Regions from separate parts of the Saccharopolyspora cebuensis genome, predicted to be linked through region 1. Evidence: riboswitches for the same ligand, from Rfam matches in the RefSeq annotation. Region 1 holds a riboswitch; each other region holds the start of a gene.
What was found. A riboswitch is a leader RNA that binds a small molecule or an ion and turns the genes downstream of it on or off. The one in region 1 is predicted to bind glycine.
Positions count from the first base shown of each region.

Region 2: it holds a riboswitch for glycine, as region 1 does, so the genes downstream of both, gcvT (glycine cleavage system aminomethyltransferase GcvT) here and gcvH (glycine cleavage system protein GcvH) in region 1, are expected to answer to the same signal.
Region 3: it holds a riboswitch for glycine, as region 1 does, so the genes downstream of both, gcvP (aminomethyl-transferring glycine dehydrogenase) here and gcvH (glycine cleavage system protein GcvH) in region 1, are expected to answer to the same signal.

Region 1 covers NZ_BAABII010000019.1:53,198-59,151, forward strand. Annotated here, with positions in the region: gene ABD976_RS25460 (Acg family FMN-binding oxidoreductase) at 1-454, opposite strand, end outside; gene ABD976_RS25465 (PucR family transcriptional regulator) at 666-2,204, opposite strand; glycine riboswitch at 2,302-2,406, shown strand; glycine riboswitch at 2,407-2,501, shown strand; gene gcvH (glycine cleavage system protein GcvH) at 2,552-2,920, shown strand; gene ABD976_RS25475 (FKBP-type peptidyl-prolyl cis-trans isomerase) at 3,088-3,414, opposite strand; gene ABD976_RS25480 (OsmC family protein) at 3,527-3,658, shown strand; gene ABD976_RS25485 (arginase family protein) at 3,852-4,673, shown strand; gene ABD976_RS25490 (YidH family protein) at 4,681-5,001, opposite strand; gene ABD976_RS25495 (YidH family protein) at 5,003-5,389, opposite strand; gene ABD976_RS25500 (subtilase-type protease inhibitor) at 5,442-5,861, opposite strand.
Region 2 covers NZ_BAABII010000017.1:91,283-97,236, reverse strand. Annotated here, with positions in the region: partial or broken gene ABD976_RS24190 (PLP-dependent aminotransferase family protein) at 1-180, opposite strand, end outside; gene gcvT (glycine cleavage system aminomethyltransferase GcvT) at 205-1,308, opposite strand; glycine riboswitch at 1,425-1,535, opposite strand; glycine riboswitch at 1,536-1,625, opposite strand; gene ABD976_RS24180 (TetR/AcrR family transcriptional regulator) at 2,177-2,812, opposite strand; gene ABD976_RS24175 (acyl-CoA dehydrogenase family protein) at 2,914-4,092, shown strand; gene ABD976_RS24170 (hypothetical protein) at 4,306-4,458, shown strand; gene ABD976_RS24165 (hypothetical protein) at 4,499-5,449, opposite strand; gene ABD976_RS24160 (WXG100-like domain-containing protein) at 5,446-5,954, opposite strand, start outside.
Region 3 covers NZ_BAABII010000016.1:575,740-581,693, forward strand. Annotated here, with positions in the region: gene gcvP (aminomethyl-transferring glycine dehydrogenase) at 1-1,780, opposite strand, end outside; glycine riboswitch at 1,955-2,055, opposite strand; gene ABD976_RS22910 (MerR family transcriptional regulator) at 2,079-2,645, opposite strand; gene ABD976_RS22915 (bifunctional nuclease family protein) at 2,867-3,343, opposite strand; gene garA (glycogen accumulation regulator GarA) at 3,726-4,193, opposite strand; gene gcvH (glycine cleavage system protein GcvH) at 4,310-4,696, opposite strand; gene clsA (cardiolipin synthase ClsA) at 4,821-5,522, opposite strand; gene ABD976_RS22935 (hypothetical protein) at 5,705-5,920, opposite strand.

The DNA of each region.
Region 1 (5,954 bases):
CCGCCCCTTCGGCTTCCACCGCTCCGGCGAGAGCGTGCTGGGCGCTCGTCGGCACCGCATCGGCCCGGAACGGCCGCCGGTTGGTGCGGCGTGCCTCGATCGACCGGAACAGGCCGTCAACACCGTCCGGACGTGACGTCGCGGCCACCCGCGCCAACAGCGTCGAGTCCGCCGCGGGGCGAGGCGGCAGCACCACCGCCGCGTCGACCCCGTGGTGGGCGAGCGCGACCCGCAGGGTGAACAGCGCCGCACCGCACCCCAGCCGCAGTTCCGCATCACCCGGATCGGTGTGCGGCAGGCGGGTCGTCGGGTCCGCGTGCAGCTCCAGCACCTCGGGGCACAGCGCGAAGCGCCACGGTTGGACGTTGTGCAGCGAGGGCGCTCGGCCGGCCAACTCGACCACCTCGCGCACCTGCTCGGCGGTCAGCCCCAGGGCGGGGCGGAATGCTGTCATCACGGCCTTCCCCGTCGCCGCCTTCGCGCTCGTCGCCACCGTGGCACAGTCCACCGGCCCCTGCCATCGCGGCGGCGGGGTGACGGTGGCAGCAGGGGAACCTTCCTCCCACCGATGGCAGCAGGGGAACTTTCCTCGCACAGATGACAGCAGGGGAACTTTCCGCTCACCGGTGACAGGAAGGTTCCCCTGCTGCCATGCCGCCGGTCGGCTACCGGTCGCGGGCCCAGCGGTCGGTGGCGAGCTGGATGAGCAGGGCGGTGCGGACGTCCGGGTCGTCGAGGTCGACCGGTGCGATCTCGACCAGGCGCTTCATGCGGTAGCGGAACGTGTTGGGGTGCACGCGGAGCTCGTCGGCCGCCGCGCGCGGCCGTCCGGGGTGGCGTAGCCAGGCGTGCAGGGTGCTGAGGTAGTCGGTGCCCTGTGCGCGATCGTGCTCGCGCAGCCGTCGCAGTGGACCGAGAGCGCCGATCTCGGGTCCGGCGACGGAGGCGCGATGCACCACCACCCGGTGCCACACCTGCTCGTGCACCGCGACCGGGCCCGGGACCCGCCCGCCGCGCAGCAACCCGATCAGCTCCTCGGCTTCGGCTCGCGAGTCCGCCAGGTCGCTCACCGGGGACGGGCCGCCGACTGCGATCAGCGGTCGGTTGGGCGACCGGTCGTCCAGCAGCGCGGCGCGCAGCGCGGGCCATCCGGCGTCGTCGTCGGGGACCACCGCGTAGAGGAGCGTGCCGATCTCGGTCAGCAGGGGACGTTGTCCGACGCCGCGGTCGAGGCGTTCCCACGTCGACAACCGGTGCGCCTCGGCGGGTGCGTCGCCGGAGGCGACGTCGATGGCGACGACCCGGTGCGGCCGGTCGCGCACGGCCAGTTCGTCCGCCGCGGTCCGCCACCCCGCGCGGCCTTCCAGCAGCAACCGGACCTGTTCGGCGGTGCGCTGCCGTTCGGTGTCGGCGAGGGACCGCCAGCGCAGCAGTTGCAGCGCGACCAGCGGCGCGGTCTCGGCGAAGGCGGCCGCCCGTTCCTCGCCGACCTCGTCCGGGACCACCGCCCACATCGACCCGAGCAACTCGCCGCCCACCCGCAGCGCGACGACCAGGCGGGGCAGCGTGCCGTCCTGCTGGGCTGGTACGAAGATCGTCGCGCTGCCCTTGCTGAGCTGCCGGAACGTGCCGCGCGCCCGGAATTTCGCGAGCACGTCGGCGGGCTGGCCGCGTCCCATGATCGTCGACACCCGGGCCGGATCGATCATGTCCTGCCGCGCGGAGTACGCGAGCACCTGCGAGCGGGCGTCCTCGATGGTCACCGGCGCGTCCACCACCTCGGCGACGGCGTCGGCCAACCGGAACAGGTCGTCGCGCCCGCCGCTGAGCGGGTCGCCGTCCGATCCCTCGGCCAGCGCCGCGCGGACCAGCCACACCAGTTGGGCCCACGCGGTCCCGGAACGCACCTCGACCAGCGCGATCTCGGCCCGCTCCGCGGCCGCGACCACGACCGGCCGCTCGGCCAGCGGTGGTTTGAGCAGCACCGCCGCTGCGTCGAGGTCAGCGCACGCGCGTACCAGTTCCGCGGCGTCGGCACCATCGGTGACCGCCACGCCCAGCACGAGATCCCCCGTTCCGGCGGACGGTCGTTCACCCGGTTCGGCGATGACCACGTCGGTGACGCGGCGCGTCGGATCCGGAACGACCACCGGGCGCAGCAGGGCCGGGCTCATGCGATCGAGCAGCTCCCGGACGCCGCGCACCCCTGTCCCTTCCTCCGGCCCACCGGGCGGGAGGCATTGACACCCGGGCAGGCGCGATTATCGTTGCTGAGCACGTCGACAATCGCATATCGGCCGATGACCCCGGGCGGGAGAGCCCTTGGCCGCTCACCGAGCGCGACCACGGCGCCGAAGGAGCAAGACTCCCCGCACACTCTCAGGCACCCATGACCGTCCGGGCCAGGCAACTCTGGAAAGCGCGCGTCGACGAGGACGCCCACCCACGGTGCAAGCTGCTCGCGCGGCGAAGCTCTCAGGTTCCGAAACAGAGGGGGAGGCCCAGCACACCCGGGCACCCGCGTGCCCCTGAAGCGATGGAGCCTCCCGAGATGACCCTGCCTGCCAACCTGAGCTACACCGAAGAGCACGAGTGGATCGAGGACCGCGACGAGCTGGTCCGGATCGGCATCACCCAGCACGCGGCCGAGGCCCTCGGCGACATCGTGTACGTGCAACTCCCCGAGGTCGGCGACACGATCGAATCGGGCCAGTCCTGCGGTGAACTGGAGTCCACCAAGTCGGTCAGCGACCTGTTCGCGCCGGTGACCGGTGAGGTGGTCGCCGTCAACGACGCCGTCGTGGACGATCCCGCGCTGGTCAACGCCGAGCCCTTCGGCAGTGGCTGGCTGCTCGAGGTGCGCGTCACCGCGAGCGGCCCGGTCCTCACCGCCGAGCAGTACGCCGAACTCATCGGCTGACCGGTTCCGGGCCTGTTCGCGCGCGAGCAGGGGAACCTTCCTGTCACGGATGCGAGCAGGGGAGCTTTCCTCCCACCGCTCGTGCGGCCGCGCGCGTCCGGCCTCGGTTGGCAGCAGGGGAACCTTCCTGTCACGGGTGAGAGGAAAGTTCCCCTGCTCGCACCTGCTCAGCCGATCCCGACCAGTTCGACCTCGAAGTGCAGGGTCGCGGCGGGCGGGATGACCGGCGGCACGCCGCGGTCGCCGTAGGCCTGGTGCGGCGGGACCACGAGCTTGCGGACATCGCCGACGCGCATGCCGACGACGCCCTTGTCCCAGCCCTCGATGACGTGCCCTTCGCCGAGCGGGAACACCAGCGGCTCGCCGCGATCCCGCGACGAATCGAACTTGCTCCCGTCGGCCAGCGTGCCGACGTAGTGGACGTGCACGGTGTCGCCCGGCTTCGCCTCGGCGCCGTCGCCCGCGGTGACTTCCTCGATCTGCAGCTCGGCCATGCGGTACCTCCTCTGGTGCAGTCGGCACATCCGATCACACCTCGGCAGGGGCGGCGCGCCCACGGCACGGGTCGGCATCGGCGACAACGGTGCCGGCGGGTTCCAGCTCGGCGTGGCACTGGTCGTCTCGGTGCTGGGTGTGGAGCGCGAGCACGCGCAGCGGCTCGTCGAGAAGGCCGATTCGGTGTGCCCGTATTCCAATGCGGTGCGCGGCAACGTCGACATCCGGCTCGAGGTCGCCTGACGGTCCGGTTCGTCCGCTTCGGGTGTGGCAGCAGGGGAACCTTCCTGTCACCGGTGAGAGGAAAGTTCCCCTGCTGCCACCCCGCGGACGTCAGGCATGACAGGAAGGTTCCCCTGCTGTCACACCCGGTGGTTGCATGGCTATGCGCGGTGAGCAATAGTCATGTCCGGAGTCGGTGAGGGGGAGGACGCCCGTGGCGGTCGTCGAGTTCGCGCAGTGGCAGGCGTCGGCGTCGCCGACCGCGCGCCGGTTGCGCGAGGGTGCTGGGCTGCTGTCCGCGATGCTGCCCAGCGGCACGCCGGTCGCGGTGCCGGTGATGGAAGCCACCGGGGTCACCGGCGAGGGGGTGCACCACGTCGACGTGCTGGCCGCGAACCTCGCCGCCGCGCGGGTGGCGGTCGCCCAGGCGGGCGGCGGTCCGCTGATCACCGTCGGTGGCGACTGCGGCGTGGACCTCGCGCCGGTGGAGGCGGCGCACCGCCGCTACGGCGCGGGCTTGGCGGTGGTGTGGTTCGACGCGCACGCCGATCTGAACACGCCGCGGTCCTCGCCGTCGGGGGCGTTCAACGGCATGGTGCTGCGCACGCTGCTGGGCGAGGGCCCGTCCGGGTTGCTGCCGGAGAACCCGCTGGCCCCGTCGCAGGTCGTGCTGGCCGGGACCCGGGACCTCGACCGGGGCGAGATCGACTGCATCGACGCGCGCGGGATCGCGGTGGTGCCGCCGGAGCAGGTGGCGCGCCCGGACGCGGTGGGCGACGCGGTGCGGGCGGGGACCACGGCGGTGCACCTGCACGTGGACCTCGACGTGCTGGATCCGGACATCGTCGGCTCGGTGGGCACGCCGGTGCCCGGCGGGTTGACGGCCGACGAGCTGCTGTCGTCCGTCGCGGCGCTGGCCGCCCGGTTCGCGGTCGCCGGGCTGACGATCGCCGAGTACCAGCCGACGGATTCGCGCGACCAGGACCTGCTGACCGGGCTGGTGCCGAAGCTGGTGTGCTCGGCCGGGCTGGCGTAGCGGCGGGTCAGGACAGCGCGACGTAGACCAGGCCGCAGAGCGCGACCAGGCAGGCCAGCGCGGTCAGCGCCGCGGGCAGCCTGCCGTCGGGCAGCGGCTGGTCGGCGCGCACGCTGCGGTCGACGCGGAGGTGCCTGCGCCAGGCGAAGCCGGCCACGCCGACGGCCAGCGGCAGGGTCGCTGCCGCGCAGAGGGCGGCGGCGAGGGCGCTGACGTGCACGATGAACCGCAGGAACACCAGCATCCCGACGGTGAAGGCCAGCGCGGTGCGCAGCCAGGCGAGCGTGGTGCGCTCCACCTGGAGCCCGGGGTCCCAGGGTCCGAGCACGTCAGAACCCGGTGACCAGCAGCAGCACGCAGGCGGCCAGCCCGATGACGCCGAGCCCGTAGCCCAGCACCGGGGCGAGCCGGGGCGCGGGCAGCGGGCCGCCCCGGCGCAGCGCGCGTTCGGTGTTCATCCAGCGGGTGAACGCGGTGGCGGCGCACAGCACCCCGCCGAGCAGCAGCAGCACGGCCAGGGCGGTGCGCAGCGGTTCGGGCGCGGGGCTGACCGCGTTGAGCGCTTCGACGCCGACCCCGGCGGCCATGAGCGCGAGCGCGGTGCGGATCCACGCCAGGAAGGTGCGCTCGTTGGCCAGGGTGAAGCGGGCGTCGGGTTCCTCGCCGGACTCGTAGAGCCGCCGTGGCCAGCGGGAACCGGATGGTGCGTCGGACATGCCCCCACGCTAGCCGTACCGGTGCCGGGCCTCGGCCCGGCACCGGAACCGGTCAGAAGGCGAAGACCTCGCCGGTGCTCGACGTCGCGACGCAGTCGTTGGAGAAGGTCTGCTCGAACGAGACCGGCTTGCCGCGCCAGGTGCCCTGGGCGGTGACCGTCACCGGCTGGTAGATCAGCGGGCACATCTGTGCGGGGCGGGACTCGGCCAGCGCGGTGAGGTCGCCCCGCACCCCGGCCAGGTCGGTGCAGGCCGCCTCGGCGTTGGGGTGGGTGCCGCCCGCCGGGTCGCAGGTGAGCAGGGCGGTCCGGGATGCCGCGCCGGGCTCCGCGGTGCTGCCGACCGCCTCGCCGTGCACGGCGAGGCGCAGCGCGCTGATCGGTTCGGGGGACGCCGCCGCCGGTGCGGCGACGGCGCCGGCGAGCGCCGCCGTGGCGAGCAGCGTGCGGCCGATCAGCCGTGGTGCAGGCATGTCGTGGTTCCTCCAGGTCGATGTGAGCGGATTCGCCTCTCCCTATCGCCCCGGCCGCCCACCTCGTCGCAGGAATGTCGCGAGAACACCATT
Region 2 (5,954 bases), on a different contig from region 1:
CTCCGCGTACTTGTTCGTCAGGACCGAACCCTGCGCCTCCAGCACCGACCGCGGCGCGAAATTCTCCGAAGCGATCATCTCCAGCGTGCTCTGCTGGCGGTTCAGCTCGGCACCGACCGCCCCCGCCACCTCGGGGTCCACCGCGGCGAGCTGGTCGTTGAACAGGTCAGGTGTCGACATGGTGTTGCCTCCTGTAGTGATCTCTCAGGCGTTGCGGCGGTAGAAGGGGAGCTCGACGACCTCCACCGGCGCGGTCCTGCCCCGGATGTCCACCTGCAGCGCGGTGCCCGGCGCGCTGTGCGCCCGGTCCACGTAGGCCATCGCCACCGGGTGCCCCAGCGTCGGCGACGGCGCACCGCTGGTGACCTCGCCGACCTCGGTGCCCGCGTCGTCGAGGACCCGGTAGCCGTGCCGGGGAGCGCGGCGCTGGTCGGTGGTCAGCCCGACCAGGGTGCGCGCGGTGGGCTGCTCGGCGACCGCGGCCAGCGCCGCCTTGCCGACGAAGTCGCCCGGCTTGTCGAGCTTGACCACGCGGCCCAGGTTGGCGTGGAACGGGGTCAGCTCGGTGGAGAGCTCGTGGCCGTGCAGCGGCATCCCGGCCTCCAGCCGCAGCGTGTCCCGGCAGGACAGCCCGGCGGGCCGCAGCTCGTGCTCGGCGCCCGCCTCGGTCAGCGCCTGCCAGATGGCCGCCGCGTCGCCCGGCGCGGTGAACAGCTCGAAGCCGTCCTCGCCGGTGTAACCGGTGCGGGCCAGCAGCACCGGGTGACCGGCCACCGCGCTCCGGTAGCCGGCGAAGTACTTGACCTCGGTGAGGTCGGTGTCGGTCAGCGGGGCCAGGATCGCGGCGGCGCGGGGGCCCTGCACCGCCAGCAGCGCGTACTCCTCGGAGACGTCGGCGAACTCGGCGTCGAACCCGCCGACGCGCTCGGCGAGCTCGGCGGCGACCACCGCGGCGTTCGCGGCGTTGGCCACCACCAGGTACTCCTGCTCGGTGAGCCGGTAGACGATGAGGTCGTCGAGCACGCCGCCCCGCTCGTCGCAGAGCATCGTGTAGCGGGCGCGGCCCGGTTTGATCCCCGACGCCTTCGCCACCAGCGCGTGGTCCAGGGCCTCGGCGGCCTGCGGGCCGCTGATCCGGAGCTCGCCCATGTGGGTGAGATCGAACAGCCCCGCGGCGGTGCGCACGGCGTGGTGCTCGGCGGTGTCACCGGAGTACCGCAGCGGCATCCGCCAGCCCGCGAACTCGGTGAAGGTGGCGCCGAGCGACTCGTGCACCTCGTGCAGCGGGGTCCGTCGTGGCGACGACATGGCTATGGCTCCTCCTGGTGGGCGCGGGTCGGCGGACGAGGGGCCGGTCAGCCGCGCGAAGCACAACCATATCCGGGGCACCCCGACGTCGACCTGCGCGGGTTCGCGCTGGTCGGGGTCTCCCCGGAGTCATTGGCCTGAGAGTTTCACCGCGGTCCGGCGCCAGGACACCGGGCGGCTTGCACCGTGGGCGAGGAGCGGGGCTCCTGCTTTTCTCCGTGTTCGCCTGCTGTCGCGCGGTGCCGGTGCCTGAGAGTTTCTTGGGGAGATTGCTCCTTCGGCGCCCCGTGACGTGGGGTCTCTCCCGCACGACGTCGTCGGCGCGGTCTTGAGTTGTGGGCCGGTCGGATTCGGACGCTACGGAGGTGCGGGAAGCCAGTCAACACAACGCGAGGGTGATCTCAGGTGGAAGGTGTGGTGGTCCTTGTGCGTGGCGGTGCCAGTGGCGGAACCTCAGCGGCCTTCTCGTCGGGAAGGTGTTGTGGTCCGGTTGCGTGACGGTGCGGGTGGCGGAACCTCAGCGGCCTTCTCGCTCCGGGCGCCCTTCCTCATGTACCAACCACGTACACAGCGTCAGGGCGTCCTCGCGAGAAGACCGCTGAGAACCCGCGGCGGTGCCGGTTGCTCAGGTGGGGCAAGACGTAAGCGGCTTTCGCCGCTTGCCTGACGGCGGTTGGGCGAGCTTGCGGGTTCGGCTGGAAGCGGCTGGCGCCGCTTGCCTGGCGGTGGTGCTTCTTGTGCGCGAGTGCAGGAGCGTTCGCCCGTTCGTGAAGTGAGTGAGGGGCACCCTTGTCCGAGTTACTTGGGCAAGGGTGCCCCTCACTCAGGTCGCAGACGGGTGAACGGGAGCCCGTGGCGGTCGGGTGGCTCAGTCGGGCTTGGTGGTGAGGTCGTGGTGGAGGCGGGTCAGGCTGTCGACCAGGGCGGCGAGTGCGAGCTCGAAGCTGTCCGCGTCGATCTCGGCGGCGTGCTCGCGCAGCAGGTGGGCCCGGTCCAGGTGGGGGAAGCGCTCGTCGTAGACCTCCGCCTCGTCGGGGAAACCGGCCGAGAAGGAGCCCATCGCCGAGCCGACCACCAGGTACTTGGTGGAGGCGCCGATCATCGTCGCGTACCGCTGCGGCCAGCCCGCCGAGGTGAGCCCGCCGTGCACGGCGTCGGCGCGGCGCAGCGCGGTCTCCCGCCGGGCCGGGCCGGAGGCCAGGAACGGGACCAGGTGGGGGTGCGCGATGAGCGCGGCCCGGAACGAGCGCGCCCAGGTGCGCAGCCCGGTCGCCCAGTCCTGCTCGAAGCCGCTGACGTCCACGGCGCGCATCACGCCGTCGGCGATCTCGTGCAGCAGCTCGTCCTTGCCGGGCACGTGGTTGTAGAGCGACGCGGCCTTGACGCCGAGCCGGTCGGCGAGCCGCCGCATGGACAGCGCTTCCAGCCCGAGCTCGTCGATGATCTCCAGACCGGCCAGCCGGATGCGGTCCGGCGACAGCAGGGGATTGCTGGGGCGGGGCACGGTCCCTCCTCCTCGGAACACCCTTGCGGGCCTCGTCGCGGCGGTCCTAGACTCCCATAAAACTAACGCCGTTAGTCACAGGGCGCGGAAAGGAAAGCCCCATGGTCGACTTCTCGCTGTCGGAGACCGAGCGCGACATCCGCGACTGGGTCCGCAACTTCGTCCAGCGCGAGCTGGTGCCGCTGGAGCCGGAGGTGCTGCGCCGGGAGCGCGCCGGCGAGCGCGGCCTCACCAAGGACGAGCAGCGGGAGCTCCAGGACAAGGCCAAGCAGGCGGGCTTCTGGGGGGTGCAGACCCCGGAGGAGTACGGCGGGATGGACCTCTCCGCCGTGATGTCGGCGCTCATCGAGGTCGAGCTGGGCCGCACCTTCGTGCCGTTCCGGTTCGGCGGGTACGCCGACAACATCCTCTACCACGCCAACGAGGAGCAGAAGCGGGAGTACCTGCTGCCCACCATCGAGGGCACCCGCAAGTCCTGCTTCGCGATCACCGAGCCGGGCGCCGGGTCCGACGCCAAGAACCTGCGCACCACCGCGCGCAAGGAAGGCTCGGAGTGGGTCGTCAACGGCGAGAAGACGTTCATCACCGGCGGCATCGACGCCGACTTCGTGATGGTGTTCGCGGTCACCGACCGGGAGAAGGGGGCCGACGGCGGCGTCACCTGCTTCCTCGTCGACCGCGACATGGGCTGGAAGTCCGAGCCGATCGACATCATGGGCCCGTGGGAGCGCCGCCCCGCCGCGCTGGTGTTCGACGAGGTCCGGGTGCCCGAGCGCAACGTGCTCGGCGAGGTCGGGAAGGGCTTCCGGCTGGCGATGCAGTGGATCGGCCGCGGCCGGTACCTGCTGCCCGCGCACGCCCTCGGCGCCTGCGAGCGGCTGCTGGAGATGGGCATGGACTACGCCAAGACCCGCGAGACCTTCGGCGAGCCGATCGCCGAGCGGCAGGCGATCCAGTGGATGGTGGCCGACTCCGCGGTGGAGATCGAGGCGCTGCGCTGGCTGGTGCTGCACGCCGCGTGGCAGGTCGACCAGGGCGGCGACTCCCGGCACGCCCAGTCCATCGCCAAGCTCTACGGCGGCACCCGCGCCGGGGAGATCGTGGACCGGGTGCTCCAGATGCACGGCGGCATGGGCTACACCAAGGAGCTGCCCATCGAGCGCTGGTACCGCGACCTGCGGCTGCTGCGGATCTTCGAGGGCACCGACGAGATCCAGCGCCGCACCATCGCCCGCAACCTCCTCAAGGGCCACGCCTCGGTCTCCGGCGCCCTCGGCTGACCGTCCCGTCCCTGGTCAGGGGGTACCTTCATCCGGCACAGTCGGATGCAGGTGCCCCTCGCTCATTCCCCTTCCGGGTGAAATGGGAGGTGCTGGTGGGGCGGTGGCCGGTGGGCGGTTCGCCGAGATCGTCGGGAGCCGGCCGGGAGTGGGTACCCTGGGGGTGGAGTTGATCGCGGCTCGACCGCGCCCGGCCGGAGCTGAGGAGACGCTATGTCGTTGTTCAAGAAGGTCAGCCAGTTCGCCAGCAGCCCGCAGGGCCGCAAGGCGATGGAGCAGGCGAAGAAGTACGCCTCCGACCCCAAGAACAAGGAGAAGATCGACCAGGTCAAGAACAAGCTGTTCGGCAAGGGCAAGGGCCACTGACCGAGGCTTCCGCGACCCCCGGTCCGCCCGGGGGTCGTTTTCACGCGCCGGGCGCGTAGCGCACCACCGGCACCGGGCCGCTCCCGGCGGGAACGTCCCGCAGCAGCCCGACCACGGCGTCCACGGTGTCGGCCGCCAGGTCGGCGAGCGCCACGTGCGCGGTGGCCCCGGCCGCCCGCGCCGTGCGCAGCGCCGGGACCAGGCCGCGCACCAGGGCCTCGGCGGCGGGCCGGTTCTTCACCCACAGCTGCTCGAAGCCGGTGACCAGCACCGCCTCGCACCCCGATCCCGTCAGGGCCCCCTCCACCGACGCCGCTCCGGGGGTCAGGGCGCCCAGCAGCGCACCCAGGTCCGGACCGCCGCGCGCGTCCAGCACGGCGCTGCGCTCCCGCCCGGTGAAGGCCCCGTGCAGCGACGGCGGGAGGTCCAGGTGCACGGCCACCGGCTCGCCGTCCACCGGCGCGAGCCGCCCCGGGGGCAGGTCGTGCACCACGATCGGCTCCGGCGGACGGCGGTGGAAGGTGATCTGCGGGTCGTAGGGCTCGTCGGGGTCGTCGAACACCTCCACGACGAACTCCCGGTCCGGGAACTCGGCGGCCAGCAACGCCCGCCAGCAGTCGGCGAGGGTGTTCACGAGCGTGGACAGGTCCGCATCGTGCGGCTCCAGGTCATCGTTGCCGAAGAGGTCCTGGAGCGACAGCAGGTTCGAGTGCCGTTCCACGAGGTCGATCCGATCGTCGAACCTCCTGAAGAACGTGTCGATCGCCTGCCGCCGGTCGCCGCTGTCGTCGGCGCTGGATCCCGAGAAGAACATGCCCCCCCGGTGCTCGATGAACTCCGGGCGGAACAGCCACTGGGCGGCGAGCACGAATTCGATCCCGCCGCCCCACCCGAGGAAGCTGAGCGGCGTGAACCCGGGACCGTTCGTCTTGCGCCACGGGTCCAGGAAGCTGGGGAAACGACGGGGCTCGGCACCGTCCTGCTCATTCATCGGTAGTCCGTTTCCTGTTCTTCCGCGTTCCGCACCTCGGATTGTCCGACGTGGACCTCACCGGTCTTGGGGTTCGTGTGCAACGAGAACTCGTGCACGTGCCCGGTCATGCCCCCGTGCGTGCCGACGATGTCGACGCGCTTGATGATAAAGCCGCGTTCGTCGTAGACGGAGTAGCTCGTGATCGCTCCCGTCCCAGGTGGATTCCGCAGGAAGAGGACCTCGTTCGGGTCGGCTTCCTTCGGCAGCTTCCGGCCGCCGCGTCCTCGGCCCGGCTCGGTCCACTCCGAACCGTTGGCGATGAGTTCTCGGGCGTGCGGGAGGGGGCCGTCCCGCCGGTACTCCGGTGGCGGCGGGGGCGGTGGCACCGGCGGTGGTGGCGGCGGTGGTTCGGGGCCGAAGAGGGACTCGACGAAGTCGACGATGCTCTGGAACGCGCGCTTGGCGACGTCGAGCACCGTCCTGGCCACCGAGCGCAGGAGCTGCCCGAGGCGGTGCAGCAGCG
Region 3 (5,954 bases), on a different contig from region 1:
AGGCACGGATGGCCAGCAGCCCGGCGAACTCGCCCTGGCTGCCCGCGTTGGGCTGCAGGCTCACCGCGTCGTAGCCGGTGACCTCGGCCAGCCACCGCTCCAGGTCGGCGACCACCTCGAGGAGCCCGGCCGCGTCCTCGGCCGGGGCGAACGGGTGCAGCGCGGAGAACTGCGGCCAGGTGATCGGCTCCATCTCCGCGGTCGCGTTGAGCTTCATGGTGCACGAGCCCAGCGGGATCATGCTGCGGTCCAGCGCGATGTCCTTGTCCGACAGTCGCCGCAGGTAGCGCAGCAGCGCGGTCTCCGACCGGTGGGTGTGGAACACCGGGTGGGTCAGGTACTCGGAGGTGCGCCGCAGCGCGGTGGGCAGCGCGTCGGGCGTGGCGGCGTCGAGCTCGTCCAGGCCGACCAGCGCCCCGGAGTCCAGGCCGAACGCCTCGAACACCACCGCGAGGTGCTCCCGGGTGGTGGTCTCGTCGCAGCTCACGCCGACGTGGTCGGCGTCCACCCGGCGCAGGTTGATCCCGCCGCGCCGGGCGCGGGCCACCACCTCGTCGGCGGCCCCCGGCACCGCGGCCACCACGGTGTCGAAGAACCCGCCGTGCACCACCTCGACCCCGCCGCGGCGGAGCTGCTCGGCCAGCAGCGCGGCGAACCGGTGCGCGCGGGTGGCGATCGCCCGCAGCCCCTCGGGTCCGTGGTAGACGGCGTACATCGAGGCCACCACGGCAAGCAGCACCTGCGCGGTGCAGATGTTGCTGGTCGCCTTCTCCCGCCGGATGTGCTGCTCGCGGGTCTGCAGGGCCAGCCGGTAGGCCAGGTCGCCGCCCGCGTCCACGCTGACCCCGACCAGCCTGCCCGGGAGCTGGCGCTCCAGGCCCTTGCGGACCGCCATGTACCCGGCGTGCGGGCCGCCGAAGCCCATCGGCACGCCGAAGCGCTGGGTGGTGCCCACCACCACGTCGGCGCCGATCTCGCCCGGCGGGCGCAGCAGGGTCAGGGCGAGCAGGTCGGCCGAGACCACGGCCATCGCGCCGCGCCGGTGGACCTCGGCGATGAGCTCCTCCTGGTCGCGCACCGCCCCGGAGGCGCCCGGGTAGGCCAGCAGCGCACCGAAGAACTCGCCGTCCGGCAGCCCGGCGGCCCCGGCGGAGAGGTCGGCGACGACCACCTCGATGCCCAGCGGCTCGGCGCGGGTCCGCACCACCTCGATGGTCTGCGGCAGGGCATCGGCGTCGACGACGAACACGGCGGACTTCGCCTTGCCCGCGCGGCGGACCAGGGTCATGCCCTCGGCGGCGGCGGTGGACTCGTCCAGCATCGAGGCGTTGGCCAGCGGGACCCCGGTGAGGTCGGCGACCACCGTCTGGAAGTTCAGCAGCGCTTCCAGCCTGCCCTGCGAGATCTCCGGCTGGTACGGCGTGTAGGCGGTGTACCAGGCCGGGTTCTCCAGCACGTTGCGCAGGATCACCGGCGGCGTCGTGGTGCCGTGGTAGCCGAGGCCGATCATCTCGGTGTGCGGCGCGCAGCGGTCGGCCAGCGCGCGCAGCTCGGCCAGCGCGTCCGCCTCGTTGGCCGGGTCGGGCAGCGCCAGCGCCAGGTCGCGCTCGCGGACGCCGTCGGGGACCGCGCGCTGGCCCAGCTCCTCCAGCGAGCCCACGCCGATCACGTCGAGCATCCGGGCCAGCTCGGCGGGCCGCGGGCCGACGTGCCGGTCGGCGAACGGCGTGCCGTGCTCCAGCGCGGCGATCGGAATGCGGTCGTGGTTCACTTCGGTCATCGCCAACACCTCACTCATCGCGGCGAACACAGGGGGCGGGGCAGCGGACTGCTCCGCTCTCCCCCTCTGTCACTGTTCGCAGCGCGAACGCCTGAGAGCTTCACCCGGCGGACCGGGCTTGCACCGTCGGCGGGACGGCACCACGGCTGTGGTGCGCCCTCTTTCCAGAGGTATCTCGCCCGTGCGGTCCGGTGGGCCTGAGAGGTTGTCGGGGAGGGTTGCTCCTTCGGCGCCGACTCGGCCGTAGCCTTGCCGGACTCTCCCGCACGGGGTCGACGATGCCGCGAAGCCTACCCGATCAGCCGGTCTGCCGGTCCCTCCGGCGACGGGCCAGTTCGTCACCCACGGCGGGTTCGGACACCAGCCCGTCCGCCCGCTCGGCCGGGAACTCGTGGATGGTGCCGCTGATCTCCCGGACGGCACCGCTGACCGCGATGCCGAACACGCCCTGACCACCCTGGAGCAGGTCGACGACCTCCTCCGGGGAGGTGCACTCGTAGACCGTGGTGCCATCGCTGAACAGGGTCAGGCGGGCGAGGTCCTCGACCCCGCGGTGGCGCAGGTGGTCCACCGCGACCCGGATGTTGTGCAGCGAGACGCCGGTGTCCAGCAGGCGCTTGACGACCTTGAGGACCAGGATGTCCTTGAACGAGTAGAGGCGCTGCGAACCGGACCCGGCGGCGCTCCTTATCGAGGGGCGGACCAGCTTGGTGCGGGCCCAGTAGTCGAGCTGGCGGTAGGTGATGCCGGCGATCTGGCAGGCGGCGGGGCCCCGGTAGCCGACCAGCTCGTCGGGCAGCGCGGCGTCAGGCGCCGGCTCGTCCCGACCTCGGGCAGCATCCTCGCCGGGTGCTTCCTCGACCACGCCTGCCTCCCCTCGTCCGGCACGGAGCCGACCACCGGTTCCCGGGTCGACGATCCGGGACCGCGAACCCCTGCTCACCGGCGGAATCACACCGGAGCAATTCGCATCATCCGACGGTAGGCCGGTCCGGTGGGCAGGTCAACGCGACGCGCGGGTGACCCGACGAGCCGACCCCCGCGAAGGCGTTCGCGGGGGTCGGGAAGCCGCTGTCCGGGCGAACGTCAGGTGTCGGCGCCGCGGAAGTCCTCCGGCGACACCGAGTCGAGGAACTCGCGGAACTTCTCCACCTCGTCCTCCTGCTCGTCCGGGATGATCAGGCCCGCCTCGTCGAGCACGGATTCGTCGGCGTGGATCGGGACGCCGATGCGCAGCGCCAGCGCCACCGAGTCGCTCGGCCGCGCCGAGACCCGCACATCGCCGTCGAACACCAGCTCGGCGAAGAAGGTGCCCTCCTGCAGGTCGGTGATCCGCACCTGCTCCAAGTCCCGCCCCAGCGCGCCGATGACGTCCTTGAGCAGGTCGTGGGTCAACGGCCTCGCCGGTCGCACCCCCTGCTGCTCCAGCGCGATCGCCGTCGCCTCGACCGATCCGATCCAGATCGGCAAGTAGCGGTCACCGCTGGTCTCGCGCAGCAACAGGATCGGCTGGTTGGCTGGTAGTTCCACTCGCACGCCGACGACGCGCATCTCACTGCTCATCGTCACATCGCCTCCTCCAGCGCGCCGAAGCGTGGCATCCCCCTCCTCGAGGGTCGCGCACCGACGCTCCCGACGCTACCCGCGATACGGCGGACCCGCCCATTCCTGCGCGGTCCCGTCAGCCACCGTTCTCCCGGCCGTCCGGCGGCATCGATCGACAGCTCCCGGACCGCACCGCCACCGAGCGCGCTCGTCGTCGAGCACCTCTGCGCACGATACACCCCGGGGCCCGCCGCCGAGCCCGCCGAAAGGGCCGCTGAACGGGAGAACCGCTTGCCGCGCCGAAAGATTCCGGTCGCCGACCGCACTTCGCCTCGACGTGGTTCGGGGCGGCACCCGCTCGGCGCCGCCCCGCCACGATGACCCGGTCTCCGGCCTCCCGTCAGCGGCCCGCCGGGCCGCCCTCGACCGGCCCGGTCAGGTACACCAACCGGAACTTGCCGATCTGCACCTCGTCACCGTTGGCCAGCACCGAGGTGTCCACCGGCTCCCGGTTGACGTAGGTGCCGTTGAGGCTCCCCACGTCGACGACGACGAAGTTGCTGCCCTCGAAGCGGAACTCCGCATGGCGGCGGGACACCGTGACGTCGTCGAGGAAGATGTCGCTGTCCGGGTGGCGGCCGGCGCTGGTGATCTCCCGGTCCAGCAGGAATCGCGAACCCGCGTTGGGGCCGCGCTTGACCACCAGCAGGGCGGACCCCGCGGGCAGCGCATCGACCCCGGAGGCGGCCGGCTCCGCGGCGGGCGCGCTCTCGGTGCTTTCGGGCTCCGAGAGGAAGGGCCTGAAGACCGAGGTGGTCTCCGGTGACTGCTCCGGTGGAACGTCGCCGGAGCCGCTGTTCTGGCTCACCTGAGCTCTCCTCTACGCGGATCGATCGTGCCAAGTGTGTTCCAACGTACCGTGCCCTGCCAGGCACGGGACGCGCGACTCCCGAGATCGCCCCGTCGGCCGCGCGCGACCGGCGATCATGCCTGGTCGATCAGGTCCTGGTAGGCCTCCGGGGTGAGCAGCCCCGCCAGCGCCGCCGGGTCGTCGACGGCCAGCTCGATCATCCAGCCCTCGCCGAGCGGGTCGGTGTTGACCAGGTCGGGCTGCTCGTCCAACCGCTCGTTGCGGGCCACCACCCGGCCACCGACCGGCGCGTAGAGGTCGGAGACGCTCTTGGTCGACTCCACCTCGCCCATCGCGGACCCGGCCTCGACCTGCTGGTCGAGGTCCGGCAACTGCACGAACACCACGTCGCCGAGCTGCTGCTGGGCGTAGTCGGTGATGCCGATGCGCACCGTGGTGCCATCGGTGCCGAGCACCCACTCGTGCTCGGGGGTGTACTTGATCCCGTCCGGGGTCGCCACCTGGGTCCTGCCTTTCCTGACTCGAGCTGCGGATCCGGCCGCGACCGTGTCGCGTGATCGCGGCGGGAGCGTATGGGGGCCGGCCGGGCGGTCGCAAGGCGGGTCCGCCGGGGGCCGGGGCGGGTCAGCGGGGCGCCGACCGGGCCGACCGGACGGCCGCGACCACCTGCCCCAGGTACAGCACGCCCGCCCACAGGTAGAGCGCGCCGCCCCAGCAGGTGAAGGCGTAGGCGAACGGCCGCACCACCGAGGAGAACGCGAACTCGTTCTGCACCAGCAGCAGCAGCGGGAAGGCGTACATCAGGCAGAACGTGGCCGCCTTGCCCAGGTAGTGCACGTCGGGCGGTTCGAAGCCGTGCCAGCGCAGCACCGGCAGGCAGAGGGTGAGCACCACGTCGCGGCCGACCAGGGCGACGGCGACCCACCAGGGGACCACGTCGCGCAGGACGAAGGCGATCAGCGTGGCCACGATGTAGAGGCGGTCGGCGGCCGGGTCGAGCAGCTCGCCGATCCGGCTGTACTGGTTGAGCCAGCGCGCGAGCTTGCCGTCCAGCCAGTCGGTCGCGCCGCTGATGACGAGCACGAGCAGGGCGAGCAGATCGGCCTGCGGTCCGAGCAGCAGCCAGAGGAAGAGCGGGACCCCGGCGAGCCGGACCACGCTGAGCAGGTTCGGCAGCGTCAGCACCGGATCGGACCAGACGCCGGCGGCGGCTTCCTTGATCCGGGCGATGCCCGGGTCGCCGGGCGAACGGTCCCCGGTGGGCTCCGGGTCCACGTCGCGGTCCCCCGTCGTGTCGTTCGTGGTGCTGTCGGCTTCCTGCACCACGAGTCCTCCCCTGAACGGTTGTGCCCGGAAACAGCCGCGCCCCGGCCGGTCCTGCGCCGGGCGACCGGACGCGCCGCGTCCGCTGGCCTGATCAGGGTCTCACATGCGTCGGACCGGAGCCGTGGCGGCCGTGCCGGGAGGAGGTCGCGCCACCTCGGGTCCGGGCGCGGAAGGTGCGCCGATCAGCTCCTGCGGTGGCTCCAGCCCTGGCGGTGGAGGTCGGCGTCGGTCAGGAACCGGGCCCGGCCGCGGTCGTCGACGCCCGCCCAGCGGGCGCCGCTGACCCCTTCGCGGACGTAGGAATGACCACCGCTCCACACCACGCTGCACGGCGCGGTGGGCAGCTCCGCCGCCTTCGCCGCGGACTCGGTCGACTCCGTGCTGATGTCCGTGCTCATGGACGCACCTCCGTACCCCTAGTCGGTCCGATCG